Linked DNA regions of Lacibacter sediminis. The main gene of each other region encodes a partner of the protein of the gene in region 2 in a complex. Links are inferred from orthologs where the notes say so. Each region holds a gene or a part of one and is shown on either strand. Other genes may lie near its edges. The genes, in order: uvrA and mfd.

Region 1 (7,828 bases), 3.0 Mb from region 2 along the record:
TTTGTTGCTGTAAGTGGTGAAGAACAAGGCTTGTTAGGTGCGAATTTTATGGCAGGGAAAGCAAAAGATCAAAACTGGATCATAGAAGCGGTGTTGAACAATGATATTATGGGTTCAAACAACAGCAGTGAAACAAATATCATCAACAATACAAAAGTGCGTGTGTTCAGCGAAGGATTGCCTGCGTATGAATTAGATAAAGCTGCAGCAAACATCCGCAATCTTGGTTTGGAGAATGATGGAAAGTCAAGACAGTTGGCACGTTATGTAAAAGAAATCGGCGAGCGTTATGTAGATAATTTAGAAGTGGTGATGGTGTATCGTAACGATCGATTTTTACGTGGTGGTGATCACACACCGTTTATTCAAAAAGGATTTGCGGCAGTACGGATTACTGAGATGAATGAAAACTTCAATCATCAACACCAGGATTTACGCACGGACAAAGGAGTACAGTTTGGTGACTTACCCGAGTTTATGGATTTCGTTTATCTGGCAAAGAATACGGGAATCAATCTTGCATCATTAGCGAATCTTGCAAAAGCACCAGCAATGCCATTAGAAGTAAAGATTGAAACAAGAAGTTTAACCAATTATTCGCTCATCAGTTGGAAACAGCCTGCAGTGGGAAAAGTGAAGGGCTATTATGTGTTGCTGCGTGAAACAACAAGTGCTGTTTGGCAAAAGAAAATTTTTACAACTGAAACTAATGTGAAATTACCTTACTCAAAAGACAATTATTTTTTCGCAGTGCAATCCGTTAACGAAAACGGTAATGAAAGTTTGCCTGTAGTACCAACACCCGGACGATGATGAAACTAAATTGGAACTTGAAGAAATTTGAAGCATTAACGCCATACGAGTTATACAACATCATGTGGTTGCGTAATGAAGTATTTGTAGTAGAACAAAACTGCGTGTACCAGGATGCTGATTATAAAGATCAGAAAGGCTGGCATTTGATGGGCGTTGATGAAGAGGATAGGCTAATGGCCTATGTTCGATTGTTGCCGGTTGGTGTTTCTTATGAAAATGAACCTTCAATAGGCAGAGTAGTTACAAGCCCTGCTGCAAGAGGTACAGGAGTTGGCAGAGAGTTGATGCAGATTGCTATTCAGCAGTGCAAAGAGCTATTTGGAAATACAGATATCAAAATTGGAGCACAGTTTTACCTGTTTAAGTTTTATTCATCACTCGGTTTTGAGCAAACAAGTGAGATTTATCTGGAAGATAATATTGAGCATATAGAAATGATTCGGAATTGTGAAAAGGAATAGGTAATTTTACTTAACACCACAAGTAAAACTGCTTAAAAGCCTATGTCAGTAAGGGTTTCCACCGATAATGAGAAAGAAAAAATTTTGAACTTCAGAATTAGTTCTCTAATATTGCCTTGTCGTATCCAATACAAGAAAAACCAAACATCCGATTCTATGAAACTACGTACATTGTACATTTCCCTGTACGCATTACTGCTTATGCTAAGCAGCATTCAAGAACTGAATGCACAGATTGGATTATCTTCTGCAAATTCCCGTTTTGAAATTGGTTTAGATTTAGGCCCGATGAGTTTTCTTGGTGACCTTGGTGGTAACCGTGGAAGAGGAGGCTATGGCCCTAAAGACAACAATCTTCCTGTAACGAATGCGATCATTGGTATTTCTGCTTCTTATTATCCTGCAGAGTGGATTGGGTTCCGTTTGTCAGGTAACTATGGTAAAATGGAAGGTGATGATCGCCTGGTAAAACAAAAGCAACCGGCTGATACATGGGAAGGTTCAAGAAAATACAGGAACCTTACATTCCGCTCACCTTTATACGAAGCTTACGCCGCACTTGAAATTTATCCTACAGCATTTATCAGCTTAAAGAACGGATCAGGGTTACCACGTTTCCGTCCATATGGTATCGTTGGCTTCGGTGTGTTTAAATTTAAGCCACAGGGCTTGTATAAAGATCCTGCAGGTAATGAATCATGGATCGATCTGAAACCACTCCGTTTAGAAGGACAAGGAATGGTTGAAACAGGAATTCCTGAATACAGTCTAGTGAATTATGCTATTCCAATGGGCGTAGGCATCAAATATGATATTACTGAACGTGTAACATTTGCAGTTGAACTTATCCATCGCAAAACAGGTAGTGATTATATTGATGATGTAAGTAATAAATTTATTGATCCGGCCTTGTTCGATCAATACTTGACACCAACACAGGCAACGTATGCTAAATACCTGGCCAATCCAAGTTCATTTTATCCGAATTCAAATCCGGCTTATACTCCTTACCGCACCGGTAAGAAAAGAGGTAACCCATTAAAAAATGATTCTTATTTCTCCAGTACATTCAGACTTACGTGGAAGATCGGCGATGTTTATGCCGACTGGTTCCGAAATAAGAACTCAATGAAATGTCCGCAATACTTTTAGCGAATTATTTTTATCCATACCCATACCCAAATCCCTAAAAAATGAAAACTGAAATCCCCAAAACAAAAGCAAGAGCGCTATCTAACAATCCCGAGCTGACTATTTGGTTACTTCGTGTAGGATTAGTTACACTCTATGTAGTACTCTACATCTTTAAGAAAAAACTCTATCTATAACTTCTTAAGCAAAGTATGCAATAAACGTTAGTCCGTACCCTTCTCATAATGTTCCAATCCTGTGAAAATCCAGTGAGAACCAGCGACCGATATTTATTTCACCATGCTTTGCTTATTCTTTTAATTACATCAACTATCAATATGTAAACTCTTTGAACAAAGTATGCAATAAACGTTAATCCGTACCCCTTTTCTCAATTTTATCTAATCTTGAGAAAAAGAAAAAGAGAACCAGATCGATATTTATTTCACCATGCTTTGTTCATTTTTTTTCCAGTGTAAACCAAGACAATTTCCAATGATTTGGCAAAGTATGTAATAAACGTTAGTCCGAAACCCTTTCTCAAGTTTCCAATCCTGTGAAAATCTAAAGAGAGAACCCTGGACGGATATTTATTTCATCATGCTTTGCTTTGTTTCTCTTGGTCCGTACTCTATCCTGTTGCCCCCCATTGGTTCGGGGGGCTTTTTTTTACCTATAATTCAACCTTTAAAAATCTTGCGGTGTGACTTGCTTTACAGTTGAGTAATTCTTCGGGTGTTCCTTCAAACAAAATTTCACCACCACCATCACCACCTTCGGGTCCTAAATCAATTATATGATCAGCAACTTTTATTACATCCATATTGTGCTCAATTACTAATACTGTATTGCCTCTATCGGTTAATTTATTCAATACATCAAGCAAGTGTTGAATATCCTGGAAGTGTAAACCTGTAGTTGGCTCATCGAGAATATAAAATGTTTTGCCGGTATCTTTCTTTGCAAGTTCGGTTGATAGTTTTACACGTTGCGCTTCTCCACCACTTAACGTAACAGCACTTTGGCCGAGTGTGATGTAACCAAGTCCAACATCTTCCAATACTTTTATTTTGCGATAGAGGTATGGAACAGGTTGAAAGAATTCAACTGCTTCTTCAACTGTCATATCCAACACATCAGCAATTGATTTTCCTTTGTAACGGATTTCAAGTGTTTCACGATTGTAACGTTTGCCATTACATTTTTCACAATGCACATATACATCAGGTAAGAAATTCATTTCAATTACACGCATACCACCGCCTTCACATACGTCGCATCTTCCTGTTTTTACATTAAAAGAAAAACGACCTGCATTATAACCCCTGATCTTTGCTTCAGGCACTGCAGAAAATAATGTTCTGATCTCAGTAAAGAAACCGCAATAGGTGGCGGGATTACTTCTTGGTGTTCGTCCAATAGGCGACTGATCAATTTCAATCACCTTATCAATATGTTCCAATCCTTTAATGCTTTTGTAAGGCATTGGATTTGCTTTTGACTCATAGCAATATTTGCTGAGAATAGGATAGAGTGTTTCGTTGATGAGTGTACTCTTGCCACTGCCACTAACACCCGTAACAACAATCAGTTTGCCCAATGGAAATTTCGCACTCACGTTGTTGAGATTGTTACCACTTGCTCCTTTTAATTCGATGTGTTTGCCATTGCCTTTTCTTCGTTCTGTTGGAACGGCAATTGATTTGATCCCGTTTAAATATTTGGCAGTATCACTTTTTGATTCGAGCACATCTTTTGGTGATCCGGCAGATACAATTGTTCCACCATGTTTACCAGCTTGCGGACCAACATCAATCAAATGATCAGCCGCAAGCATGATGTCTTTATCATGTTCAACTACCAACACGCTGTTACCAACGTCACGAAGATTTTTTAATGCTTCGATCAACCGATGATTATCACGTTGATGCAAACCAATACTCGGTTCATCTAAAATATAAGTGATGCCCTGCAGTTGAGATCCGATCTGCGTTGCCAAACGTATACGCTGACTTTCGCCACCGCTTAGCGTTCTGCTCGAACGATTTAATGTTAGATAAGTTAAACCAACATTCAATAAAAACTGTAATCGTTCCCTGATCTCCTTCAACACATCTTTGGCGATTGCTGCCTGTTTATTACTGATGCGTAATTCCAGTCCGTCAAACCAGGCAGCAAGATTATCAAGATTGAGTTCACTTAACTCAGCAATATTGCGGTCTTCAATTTTAAACCAGAGACTTTCTTTTTTCAATCTGGCGCCATTGCAGCTGCCACATGTTTGTAATGTCATGAATTGTGTCACCCATTCACGCAAACCTTCTGTGCTTTGTGCAGAAACAAACCAACGCTTCAACATGGGGATGATGCCTTCGTAACTGCCAGTGTATTCATGCGGAACCGTTTCATCACTTGCATCAACTTCCAATGTTGCACTGATATTTTTATCACCGAATAATAACAGGTCCAGTTGCTCTTTTGGAAGATTCTTTACCGGCACATCTAATTTAATCTTATACTTTTTTGCAAAAGCGATCACTTGTTGAAACACACTCGCATCTCTTTCTTCACCCAGTGGAGCAATGCCACCTTCTTTTACAGTTAGTGTTTGATCAGGAAGTACTAACTCCATATCAATTGTGTAAACATTACCCAATCCTTTGCAGGTTGGGCATGCGCCATAAGGAGAGTTAAATGAGAATGCATTGGGTGATGGTTCTTCATAACTCAGCCCTGTATCCTCACACATCAATTGTTTTGAATAAGAAACAACGCCAGTCTTTTCTGTTTCAATGAACATCAGGTCTTTTCCGATCTTCAATGTTTGTTGTACACTTTGGCTGATGCGTACACGAAAATCGTCACTCACTTTTAAACGATCAACCACTACTTCAATATCGTGGATCTTATAACGATCGACCTGCATCTTTGGAGTAATATCCTGTATCTCACCATCAACCCTCACTTTTACATAACCTTTTTTACGGATGTCTTCAAATAATTCACGATAATGTCCTTTACGTCCACGAACCAACGGAGCAAGTAAAGAAACTTTCTGTCCATCAAAGCGATTAAAAATATTCTCTACAATTTCTTCTTCGCTCCACTTCACCATTTTCTTACCCGTGTTATACGAATAGGCATCACTTGCTCTTGCATAAAGAAGGCGAAGGAAATCATACACTTCAGTAATGGTGCCTACAGTTGAGCGTGGATTTTTATTAGTGGTCTTTTGTTCAATGGAAATAACAGGAGAGAGGCCCGTGATCTTATCAACATCAGGCCGCTCCATATCACCCACAAACTGCCGTGCATAAGCGCCAAATGTTTCCATGTAGCGGCGTTGGCCTTCGGCATAAATGGTATCGAATGCCAGCGATGATTTCCCACTTCCGCTGATACCGGTGATCACTACCAGTTTATTTTTAGGAATACTTACATCAATATTCTTGAGGTTGTGTACCCGTGCTCCCGATACTTCGATCTGATCATTAGTTGAGTCGCTCATAATTTTTCTCCTGCCGGTCGTTTACGACCGGACAGCGAATTTACCGTGAAATCCTTTACTAAAGTTATTAGGTTTTAGAATTGTCCTCCAATGGTTTTCAGAAGATTAGATGTTTAAACAAGCTAGGGACTTGAAGTAAGATACTTCAACGTAAATCGGTTAAGCCAATATTAATTAATTGTTATGTGGAAAACTAGGCTGTTTCGATATTTTGATTTGGCTCGCTTCATGCTAACTTAAACTTCAATTACGATCTGCCAATTATCAAAGCAAAAAACTTACACTATGGGTATAGCCGTTTACAACGCCGTTCCAATGATTCTTCACGACGGTCAGAGAGAACATCGCTTCACCTTAAAATTAAGCCCCGCCACCGAGAGCTTCCGCCTTGAAAGTGGAATGATCAAGCGCAGCATCTTCATTGGCAAACGCATGTTCAACCGTTTGTTCCAGTTTGTAAGAAACGAATATGGTTACACATTGGGACGCATTCAGTATGATGATGATCAAATGAAAAAAGGATCGGCAATTACGGAACAGCGTGACCAATTCAGGTTTACCATCAATGAACAGGATGGTATTGAAGTAATGCTGGAAAATGAAGCCGTACCACTAAAAAAGGTGTCAGCTACTATTCCGCTCCGTTACGAAAATGAGACAGAGAAAAAAGCGCACCTGCGTGCACTTATCCCGTCAGTACTTGCAGCATTGATTCTTACACGTGAAATACAACCGGCACTTTAACAACTGTTAGCCAAAGAAATTTTGCAGTTTGCAGTTTTTGCCGCTAACTTTGCAGCAGTTCTTTTAACACTGGTATTAAAATACCGGTTCGCTTATCAAGAAAGGCAGAGGGTAATGGCCCAATGAAGCCTTGGCAACCTCTCTCAATTGTTTTACAGTTGAAAGGAAGGTGCCAATTCCATCCTGAAAAGGGTAGATAAGTCAGATTTCAAGCTTAACAATGTTCAATTACATAGCAAAAGCTCATCTGATATTATCGGATGAGCTTTTTTGTTTTGAACAGGTTTGTTCTTACAACTGCTCTCCGTAAAATGTTTCTTAGATAGGTAAAAAAGAAAGGAGAAAAACAAAAAGCAGATGAAACAAACAAATGTTATTAAAAGCATTGACAAAACTTTTGCAAATGAGAATTTGCATAAATCAGTAAAGCCAACTACTTTTGTTAGCCATACATACTTCATGTACAACAGCAACAACAATACAAACATTTCTTTAACTGCAGCCATGCAGTGTTGTTGTATTTGTTGTATGCCGTAAGGCATACATATCTTTTCCGACCCTGCCTGTCAGGGAGGTACCACACACTTCTTCTTTTTTACTTAATTCTTCAATCATTAAATCTTAATTATGAGCAACACTCTTCGTTTTGAAACATTGCAATTGCATGCCGGTCAACAAATTGATCCAACAACAAAAGCACGTGCAGTGCCTATCTATCAAACAACTTCTTATGGTTTTGACAACAGCGAACACGCTGCTGATCTGTTTGGCTTAAGAGCATTTGGCAATATCTATACCCGTATCATGAACCCTACCACCGATGTGTTTGAACAACGCATTGCTGCACTTGAAGGTGGTGTAGCAGCATTGGCAGTTGGTAGCGGACAGGCTTCACAGTTTCTTGCACTCAATAATATTTTACAGGCAGGCGATAATTTTGTAACCACTACTTATTTATATGGTGGCACTTACAATCAGTTTAAGGTTGCATTCAAACGTTTAGGTATTGAAGCACGTTTTGCTGATGGTGATGATGCAGAAAGTTTTGTAAAGCATATTGATAAAAATACAAAAGCGATCTACCTGGAAACCATTGGTAATCCACGTCTGAATATTCCTGATTTCAAAAAATTTGCTGACTTAGCAAAAGAATATGATTTGCCATTGA
Region 2 (8,453 bases):
TATTACGGGTACAAGGGTTCATTTCTGGCCCGATACGACCATCTTCACCGCATCTGTTTATAAAAAAGAAATTCTTGAAGCACGTTTACGTGAATTATCGTTTTTGAATAAAGGCATCCGCATTATCCTCAACGATCTTCGTGAAGTGGATGAGAACGGTGCAACTTACAGTAACACATTCTTCAGCGAAGGTGGTATCACTGAATTTGTAGAATTGATTGAGAAGAATGGCAAACGCAGTCCACTGTTACCTCAAGTGATCTACATGGATGGTCATGACCCTGAGAGTAATGTAGCAGTAGAAGTTGCCATGGTGTATAATGACTCGTACAGTGAACATATCTTTTCATATGTAAACAACATCAACACCATTGAAGGAGGTACACACGTAACCGGTTTCCGCAGATCAATTACGAGGGTGTTTACATCATACGGAAAAAAAGAAGGCTTGTTTGAAAAAGCAAAAGTAGATGTTGAAGGAGATGATTTCCGTGAAGGTTTAACTGCTATCATTTCAGTAAAGGTTCCTGAACCACAGTTTGAAGGTCAAACAAAAACCAAGCTCGGCAACAGTGAAGTAAGTGGTATTGTGGAAACATCTGTAAGCCGCACACTGGAAGCTTATCTCGAAGAAAATCCAAGAGAAGCAAAGAACATCGTTCAAAAAATTATCCTTGCGGCACAGGCAAGAGCAGCAGCTAAGAAAGCACGTGAACTGGTGCAACGTAAAACCGTATTAAGCGGTGGCGGTTTGCCGGGTAAACTGGCTGATTGTTCTGATCGTGATCCTGAACGTTGCGAATTATATTTAGTCGAAGGTGATTCGGCAGGTGGTACTGCCAAGCAAGGCCGTGACCGTAGTTTCCAGGCCATTCTTCCTTTACGTGGTAAGATATTGAACGTAGAGAAAGCAATGGAGCATAAGATCTACGATAACGAAGAGATCCGGAATATGTTTACAGCTCTTGGTGTAAAGATGGGTACTCCTGAAGATCCAAAAGCGTTAGACATCAGCAAGCTTCGTTATCACAAGATCATCATCATGACCGATGCCGATGTGGATGGTAGTCATATCGCCACATTGATCCTTACTTTTTTCTTCCGTTATATGACGGCGATTGTTGAGCAGGGTTATCTCTATCTCGCACAGCCACCGTTATACCAGGTGAAGAAAGGAAAGGAAATGGCTTACGCATGGAATGAAGAAGAACGCAAAGCGTACGTTGCACAATTTGGTGCAGGTAAAGAAGACAGTGTGGGCGTACAACGATACAAAGGTTTGGGTGAAATGAATGCCGACCAGTTATGGGAAACAACCATGAACCCGGGCACACGTGCGCTGAAGATGGTTACGATTGAAAGTGCAGCGGAGGCCGACAGGGTATTCAGCATGCTTATGGGCGATGAAGTTGCTCCAAGAAGGGAGTTTATTGAAAGCCACGCCAAGTACGCAAACCTTGACATTTAAGGCGGAATTTTATACAAATCATACGAGCGGCCCGTCAATCCGGGTCGCTTTTTTATTGATTTTCAATGCATAGCGGCTGTGGAAAGCATTTTAAGTCCTTTTTTAGCGAAAATCTGTACTTTAGCCCGAACCGAGTGACGGTAATTATTAACTAACCCCCTCATAAAAAATTAAATTATGGAATTAACAGCGTATAACGTAAAGACAAAAGAAAAGAACGTTCCTATCCAGAATGCAGTAGTTGAGCGTACAGCTAAAGGTGGATACATTGCTAAAGGTGATGATGGAAAAGGTAACAAACTTACTGCCTTATTAGGCGAAGCAAAAGCTCTGGCTGCAATTGCTGCAGGCACTGCAAAAAAAGGCTGGGATTAATCTTATTCTACCCATAAAAAAAGTCGTTCCGCTAACGTGGAACGACTTTTTTATTGACAGGATTCTTTATAAAGGAAATCTTCTTGCAATAGCTCTTGTTACATTTTGAATGGATTGCTGAAATGGATAGTTCCAATCTGTCTGGTTGGTAAATCGTGTGCTCCACACGGTATAACCTTCTTTCACAAGAGCACTACTCACAAACATATCACTTGTACGGGCCATTCCCGTTGGCACACCAATACCCGGAACAGTACGGTTAAGAATACCACCTACCACATCAACACCCATTGCCACTTCATTACTGAGAATATGGTTCTGCGTTACCTTGGTTGATACCACTGCGTCAACACCCAGTATTTTCGAAAGCTCTGCAGGATCCATTTGCCAGGATGCAGAATCAGTAATGCCTTTTTCCTCCAATAGTTTTTTAGTACGCTCCGAGCTTTGAAATTGAACCTGCGAGTAGCGACGCAAACGTGTATCAACATACTGCACCAGGTCGATGTACAAAGCACGGTTTAGAAACGTGCTGTTTCTTTCAATCATCTCATTTACCTGTTCAGGCGTTAATTTCTTTGGAATGTTTCCGGTTACTTCTAACTGAGCAGGAAGAATAGCAATGGTACGGATGTTATATTGCTGCACCCTTTCCATCATTCGTTTTCTTGCGCAGGAGTTGATCAGTAATGAGAGAGAAATCAAGAGTAGAACTTGTTTCATAAGCTCGGTTTTAATTGAATAATACAATGTGTCATAGATATTGGAACAATTGCAGTACCAAAATTAATAAAGGCTTTCGTTTATGAAAGCCTTTATCAATGAATTAACTTAAAAAAAGTAAAACTACTTGATGAAACGGATGGTGAATGGATAACGGTACAACACATCATCAGCCGCTTTTACGGCCGCAATGATGTAAATAATAAGCGAACCTATACCAATAGCAATCAAAAAGAAAATACCTATGATTATAAATATCAGTGGTATGCAGATGATGCAATAGATAACCACGCTGATTCCGAAATTCAATGCTTCTTTGGCATGCTCACCTACATAACGTGATTCATTCCTTTTTACAAGATATATGATTAAAGGAGCGAGGATGGAAAAGAAGATGGATAGTACATGTGTGAGAATAGCGATAGATCGTTCATCGCTGCTTACCTGTGCGTACCTGATCTCACTCGAATTTGCAAAGTTTTGTTCCATGAATGAAGGTTTAATGCTTTAAAAATGATCGGTTAAAGACGGAAGAAACAGCAACTTTGTACAATTAAAAATAAGAAGAAATTGGGTGGATTTAGAAAAACTACCCATTTATTCAGTTGGAAGTTTTCCGGCTTGATAAAAATGGAAAAATCTGTCGATGAGAAAGCTTATGCAGTAACCGGCTTTTCCACCACGGCGGCATGCATACGGGTTAACAGGCGAAGTAGTGCTTCCATGCCTTCCATATCACGAACAACCAACAGGAACAGTTTGCCGGTTTGTTTCAGTTGTGCTTTGTTGAGTGAAGTTTGCACAAACTGCATGATACCCTGAAATACCGATGATTCAAAATAAGGCGAATCAGGATTATTGATGAAGTAGCAACGAAGTGTTTGTTCTTTCAGTGTCATTTTTTCGAAGCCAAGTTCAACCGCCAGCTTACGGCAACGCACAGTTGTAAACAGATCCTCTACCTGCGATGGGATGGGGCCAAAACGATCGATGAGCTCTTTATGGAATTCGATCAAATCATCTTCGGTTTCACAGTTATCCAATCTTGTATACAAACTCAAACGTTCTGCAATACTTTCTACGTATGCATCCGGAATCAAAATCTCAAGATCGGTATCAATTACACAATCCTTCACATAGTTTTCCTGTTGCTGAATTTCTTCTTTAAAGAGTTCACGGAACTTCGTGCGTTTCAATTCACGGATAGCTTCGTCCAACACCTTCTGATACATTTCAAAACCGATCTCGGCCATGAAACCACTTTGTTCACCACCGAGCATATTACCTGCACCACGTATATCAAGATCACGCATGGCAATCTGGAAACCGCTTCCCAACTCACTATGCTGTTCTAATGTTTGCAAACGTTTTCTCGAATCGTTTGGCAGTGTACTCATAGGAGGAGCAAGCAAATAACAAAATGCTTTTTTGTTGCTTCGGCCTACACGTCCACGCAACTGGTGCAGATCACTTAAACCAAACTGGTGTGCATTGTTGATCATGATGGTGTTCACATTGGGAATATCAACACCGCTTTCAACAATGTTCGTGCAAACCAACACATCATATTTTTTGCCGATAAAATCGAAGATGCGCTCTTCAAGATCGTGACCTTCCATTTGTCCGTGTGCAAAACCAATGCTGAGGTCAGGACACAAACGTTGAATAATGGCAGCCATTTCAGCCAACCCTGCAATTCGATTGTGAATGAAAAAGACCTGTCCGCCACGCTCCGTTTCAAAATAGATCGCATCACGGATAAAATCTTCCTGGAACACCTGCACTTCGGTCTGTATGGGCTGACGGTTGGGAGGCGGCGTATTCATGATGCTGAGATCCCTTGCCCCCATTAAACTAAACTGCAACGTACGTGGAATAGGTGTTGCAGTTAGTGTAAGTGAATCCACATTCGTCTTCAACGTTTTGATCTTCTCCTTATGCCCCACACCGAACTTTTGTTCTTCATCCACAACCAGCAAACCAAGATCTTTAAACTTTACATCCTTGGCCAATAACGCATGTGTGCCAACAATGATGTCTACTTTTCCTTCCTGTAATTTCTGATAGGTTTCCTTTTTCTCTTTTGCCGATTTGAAACGGTTCACATAATCAACTGTTACAGGAAAATCTTTCAAACGTTCCTGGAATGTTTTATAATGCTGATAGGCGAGAATGGTTGTGGGCACCATGATAGCAGCCTGCTTTCCATCACATACCGTTTTAAATGCAGCACGAACGGCAATCTCTGTTTTACCAAAGCCCACATCTCCACACACCAGACGATCCATGGGTGATGGTGCTTCCATATCTTTTTTTACATCGGCTGTTGCTTTACTTTGATCTGGCGTATCTTCATACATAAATGAAGCCTCCAGTTCTGTTTGCAGATAACTATCCGGCGTATGTTGAAATCCTTGTTGTGCTTTACGTTGTGCATACAATTGAATAAGATCAAAAGCAATCTCTTTTACTTTCGTTTTCGTCTTTTCTTTTAACCGCTGCCATGCATCGCTGCCCAGTTTATTGATCTTCGGCACACTTCCCTCCTTGCCTGTGTACTTCGAGATTTTGTGCAGTGAGTTGATATTGACATAAAGGATATCACTGTCTTTATAGATCAAACGCACTGCCTCCTGCATTACACCATTCACTTCGATTTTCTGCAAACCACTGTATGTTCCAACGCCGTGATCGATATGCGTTACATAATCACCGGGCTGTAATTCTTTTAATGCACGAATGGTAAGTGCCTTGCTCTTGTTATATGCCTGTTTGACTTTGTACTTATGATAACGCTGGAAAATTTCGTGATCGGTATAGCAGATCACTTTCAAATCTTCATCTATAAATCCTTCATGAATAGCTAATGCAATTGGCGTGAAAGGAATCTCTGCTTTCAAATCAGCAAAGATGCTGTGAAGTCGTTCAAGCTGTTTTGGATTTTCTGCGAAGATGAATGTTTCAAATTTTTTCGTACCCCAACTTTTCAAATCACTTATTAATAATTCAAACTGCCGATTAAATGCCGGCTGATGTTTGGTATGATATTCAATTTCAAATCTGTTCTTCTCTTCAACTGTATTCAACAAGTGTGGTTCGTAACCAAACTCAATGGTATGATGTTGTTTGATCTGCTCTTCAACAATTGCTGCAGTGATGAAATCCTGTTCGTTGAGATCAATTTTTTCCAAACGCTCATCTTCATCACGCTCCTGTTTGGAAACCGGCAATTTCAAGAACTGCTCCATGTCTTCTTCCATAGTGAGCAGTCGCTCCTTCATCACATCAAAATCCTTCACCCATACAATCGTATTCTCCGGTAAAAATTCAAACAGCGAAACTTTCTCGCCACTTTCAAATTGTGTTTCCACATTCGGAATAATACTTACCTGCGCCAATCGTCGTTCACTCAACTGCGTTTCCGGATCGAAGATGCGGATGCTGTCTACATCATTCCCAAACAATTCCAAACGATAGGGCTTTTCATTGCCGAACGAATAAATATCGAGGATACCACCACGTACTGCAAACTGCCCGGGCTGATACACAAAATCGGTTCGTTCAAAACCAAGATCAACCAAAAAGCCCATCATATTATCAACGTCTAACGTGTCGTTGGTTTTGATGAGCAGCATATTGCCTTGCAGTTTCTTTGGCAACACTACTTTTTCAAACAACGCATCGGGGTAAGTAACAATTGCTCCAACCCGCTGACCGGTAGGCATTGAAAATTTCGTCAATGCTTCCGTACGCAACATCACATGCGAGGAATTGAGTAACCGAAAATTCTTTGGATGCTTGAATGAGGATGGGAAATAAAACAGGTTGAGTTCGTTGGTGATACTTTCCAGCGAATTGTGGAAGTAAGCAGCTTCTTCCGAGTCGTTTACGATAAACACATGGTTGAATTGCTCAAGCGAAGAATGATTGAAAACCGAAGCTGCCACAAACTGTGATGAGCTTCCCAAAAGGTTTTTTAGATAGATCCGTTGAGTTTGGGAAAAAGAAAGCCTGTCCGCCAGTTGAAAAAGGCGGGGATCATCATTAAATTTTTTCTGCAACAACTCAAAATTCACAGGCGGCAAAGATACGGTTGGAAGAAGTATTTTCATGCATGTCTGATTGTTCGGAAGGCTTTCTTTTTCGGGAAAGAATGCCTATTTTTGAACCGAATCCAAATCTGTAAAACCTACTTCATGAATTACCGCCATCCGTATGTACAGCCATACTCTTGTTCATTCAGGCAATTACTCCATTTTACTTACCTGTTCAGAAACATGAAAAAAGCCTTTCTGCTAACTGTTTTACTGTGCAGCATCAACTCATTAATTGCACAAAAGAAAATCACCACACTCCGCTTAAAAGCAGGTGATGTAGCCATTCAGGGAAATATGGAGGCAGAAACAATCACAAAGGAATTCAGAAAAGGTCGTTTTGGAGAATGGACATACATTGTACTTGCCTTTGAAAAACCTGTTACAAATACTCAGCAACTTGCATTAAAGGGAATGGGAATTGAATTGTTATCCTACTTACCTGATAATAGCTACCAGGTGAGAATGAAAAGAATGCCCATGTTTTCGCAGCTTTTTGGCACGGGCGTACGGGCAATGATCAACATGCCCGGTTCGGCTAAGCTTGGCCGTGAGTTGAATACGCTGTTGCCGTTGCAGCAACCTCAAACAATATTGTTAATTAATCTTCAATTGCAACAGGGAATAAAATGGAATGAAGTAAAAGAAACACTTGCAGGCTATGAAGTTGTACTCACAAAATCAGATTTCCTTAACCAAGGACTTGCACAGGTGAACATTCCTGCAAAAAATATTACGGCTGTCAGCAACCTACCTTTTGTATCGTTCATGAATGCATCTTTTCTGCAACCGACTCCGCTTAACCAGCGTGAAAGAGGATTATTTGGGTTAACGAATCTTACAAATTCAGAAGTTGCAGGAAGAAATCTGAGCGGACTTGGAACCACAGTAGGTATTGGAGATAATGCAGATCCGGCACATCTAGATAATACAAAAAATGTATTGAACAGAAATCCTTCTTTCATAACAAACAATCATGGACGCATGGTAACAGGTGTTGTTGGTGGCGATGGGCTTATTGAGGAAAGATATAAAGGTGTTGCACCCAGTAGCTTATTGATCGTTGACCTGTATGATTATATACTTACAAAATCTGCAACCTATTTTACTGATTTTGGAATGACAGTTACCAACAATTCTTATTTCACTGGTTTGGCTGGTTGTCCCGGGAACAGTGATTACAATGAATTGAGTGTTTATGTTGATCAACAGATCTATAACAATCCCTTTCTCCAACATATTTTTTCGGCTGGCAACGACGGCGGCCGTACCTGTTCCGGATACCCGATTTCATTCGCAACCATAAAAAGCGGTTACCAGGTTGGTAAGAATGTTCTAGACGTAGCCGATTATCACGTTGGAACTGATGCATTAAATCTCAGTTCAAGCAAAGGACCTGTTGAAGATGGGCGCTTAAAACCAGAAATAACCGCCAGTGGCGTGAGCGTATTTTCAACAAATGCTAACAACACTTATAACCAGGGCTTTGGTACAAGTTTTTCATCTCCATTTGTCGCGGGCGTTTGGGCATTGCTTACCGAACGTTACAAAAAACTGCATGCTAATGCTCTTCCAAAATCTGCTTTATTAAAAGCTGTGCTTTGTAACTCAGCAGATGACAGAGGTAATGCCGGACCAGATTATGGTTATGGGTTTGGGCTTGTGAATTCACGCAGAGCAGTTGAAGTGTTAGAAAATAACCGATACTTCACCGGTACTCTTTCAACTGCCGGCACTTCATCGCAGATCATTGCTGTTCCTGCAAATACCAGGCAGGTAAAAGTATTACTGTA

What was found.
Region 1: the proteins of mfd (region 2) and uvrA are in contact, whole or in part, in a crystal structure (PDB 4DFC), measured with the Escherichia coli proteins. The link is inferred for Lacibacter sediminis from one-to-one orthologs.

Annotation. Positions count from the first base shown.
Region 1 is NZ_CP060007.1:1,370,913-1,378,740, forward strand. Bases 2,882-6,249 are described here. They hold uvrA (excinuclease ABC subunit UvrA), read right to left. Parts: upstream 5,917-6,249; coding sequence 3,082-5,916; downstream 2,882-3,081. Other genes in these bases: H4075_RS06010 (hypothetical protein), read left to right, coding at 6,202-6,249. Also shown: H4075_RS05990 (M28 family metallopeptidase), read left to right, coding at 1-813; H4075_RS05995 (GNAT family N-acetyltransferase), read left to right, coding at 810-1,277; H4075_RS06000 (hypothetical protein), read left to right, coding at 1,434-2,429; more of H4075_RS06010, read left to right, coding at 6,250-6,660; H4075_RS06015 (O-acetylhomoserine aminocarboxypropyltransferase/cysteine synthase family protein), read left to right, coding at 7,288-7,828. UniProt on the Escherichia coli protein: The UvrABC repair system catalyzes the recognition and processing of DNA lesions. UvrA is an ATPase and a DNA-binding protein. A damage recognition complex composed of 2 UvrA and 2 UvrB subunits scans DNA for abnormalities.
Region 2 is NZ_CP060007.1:4,398,589-4,407,041, forward strand. The notes cover bases 3,023-7,015. They hold mfd (transcription-repair coupling factor), read right to left. Parts: upstream 6,679-7,015; coding sequence 3,223-6,678; downstream 3,023-3,222. Other genes in these bases: H4075_RS18750 (DUF4870 domain-containing protein), read right to left, coding at 3,023-3,055; H4075_RS18760 (S8 family serine peptidase), read left to right, coding at 6,763-7,015. Outside these bases: gyrB (DNA topoisomerase (ATP-hydrolyzing) subunit B), read left to right, coding at 1-1,468; H4075_RS18740 (hypothetical protein), read left to right, coding at 1,646-1,843; H4075_RS18745 (hypothetical protein), read right to left, coding at 1,910-2,566; more of H4075_RS18750, read right to left, coding at 2,690-3,022; more of H4075_RS18760, read left to right, coding at 7,016-8,453. UniProt on the Escherichia coli protein: Couples transcription and DNA repair by recognizing RNA polymerase (RNAP) stalled at DNA lesions. Mediates ATP-dependent release of RNAP and its truncated transcript from the DNA, and recruitment of nucleotide excision repair machinery to the damaged site.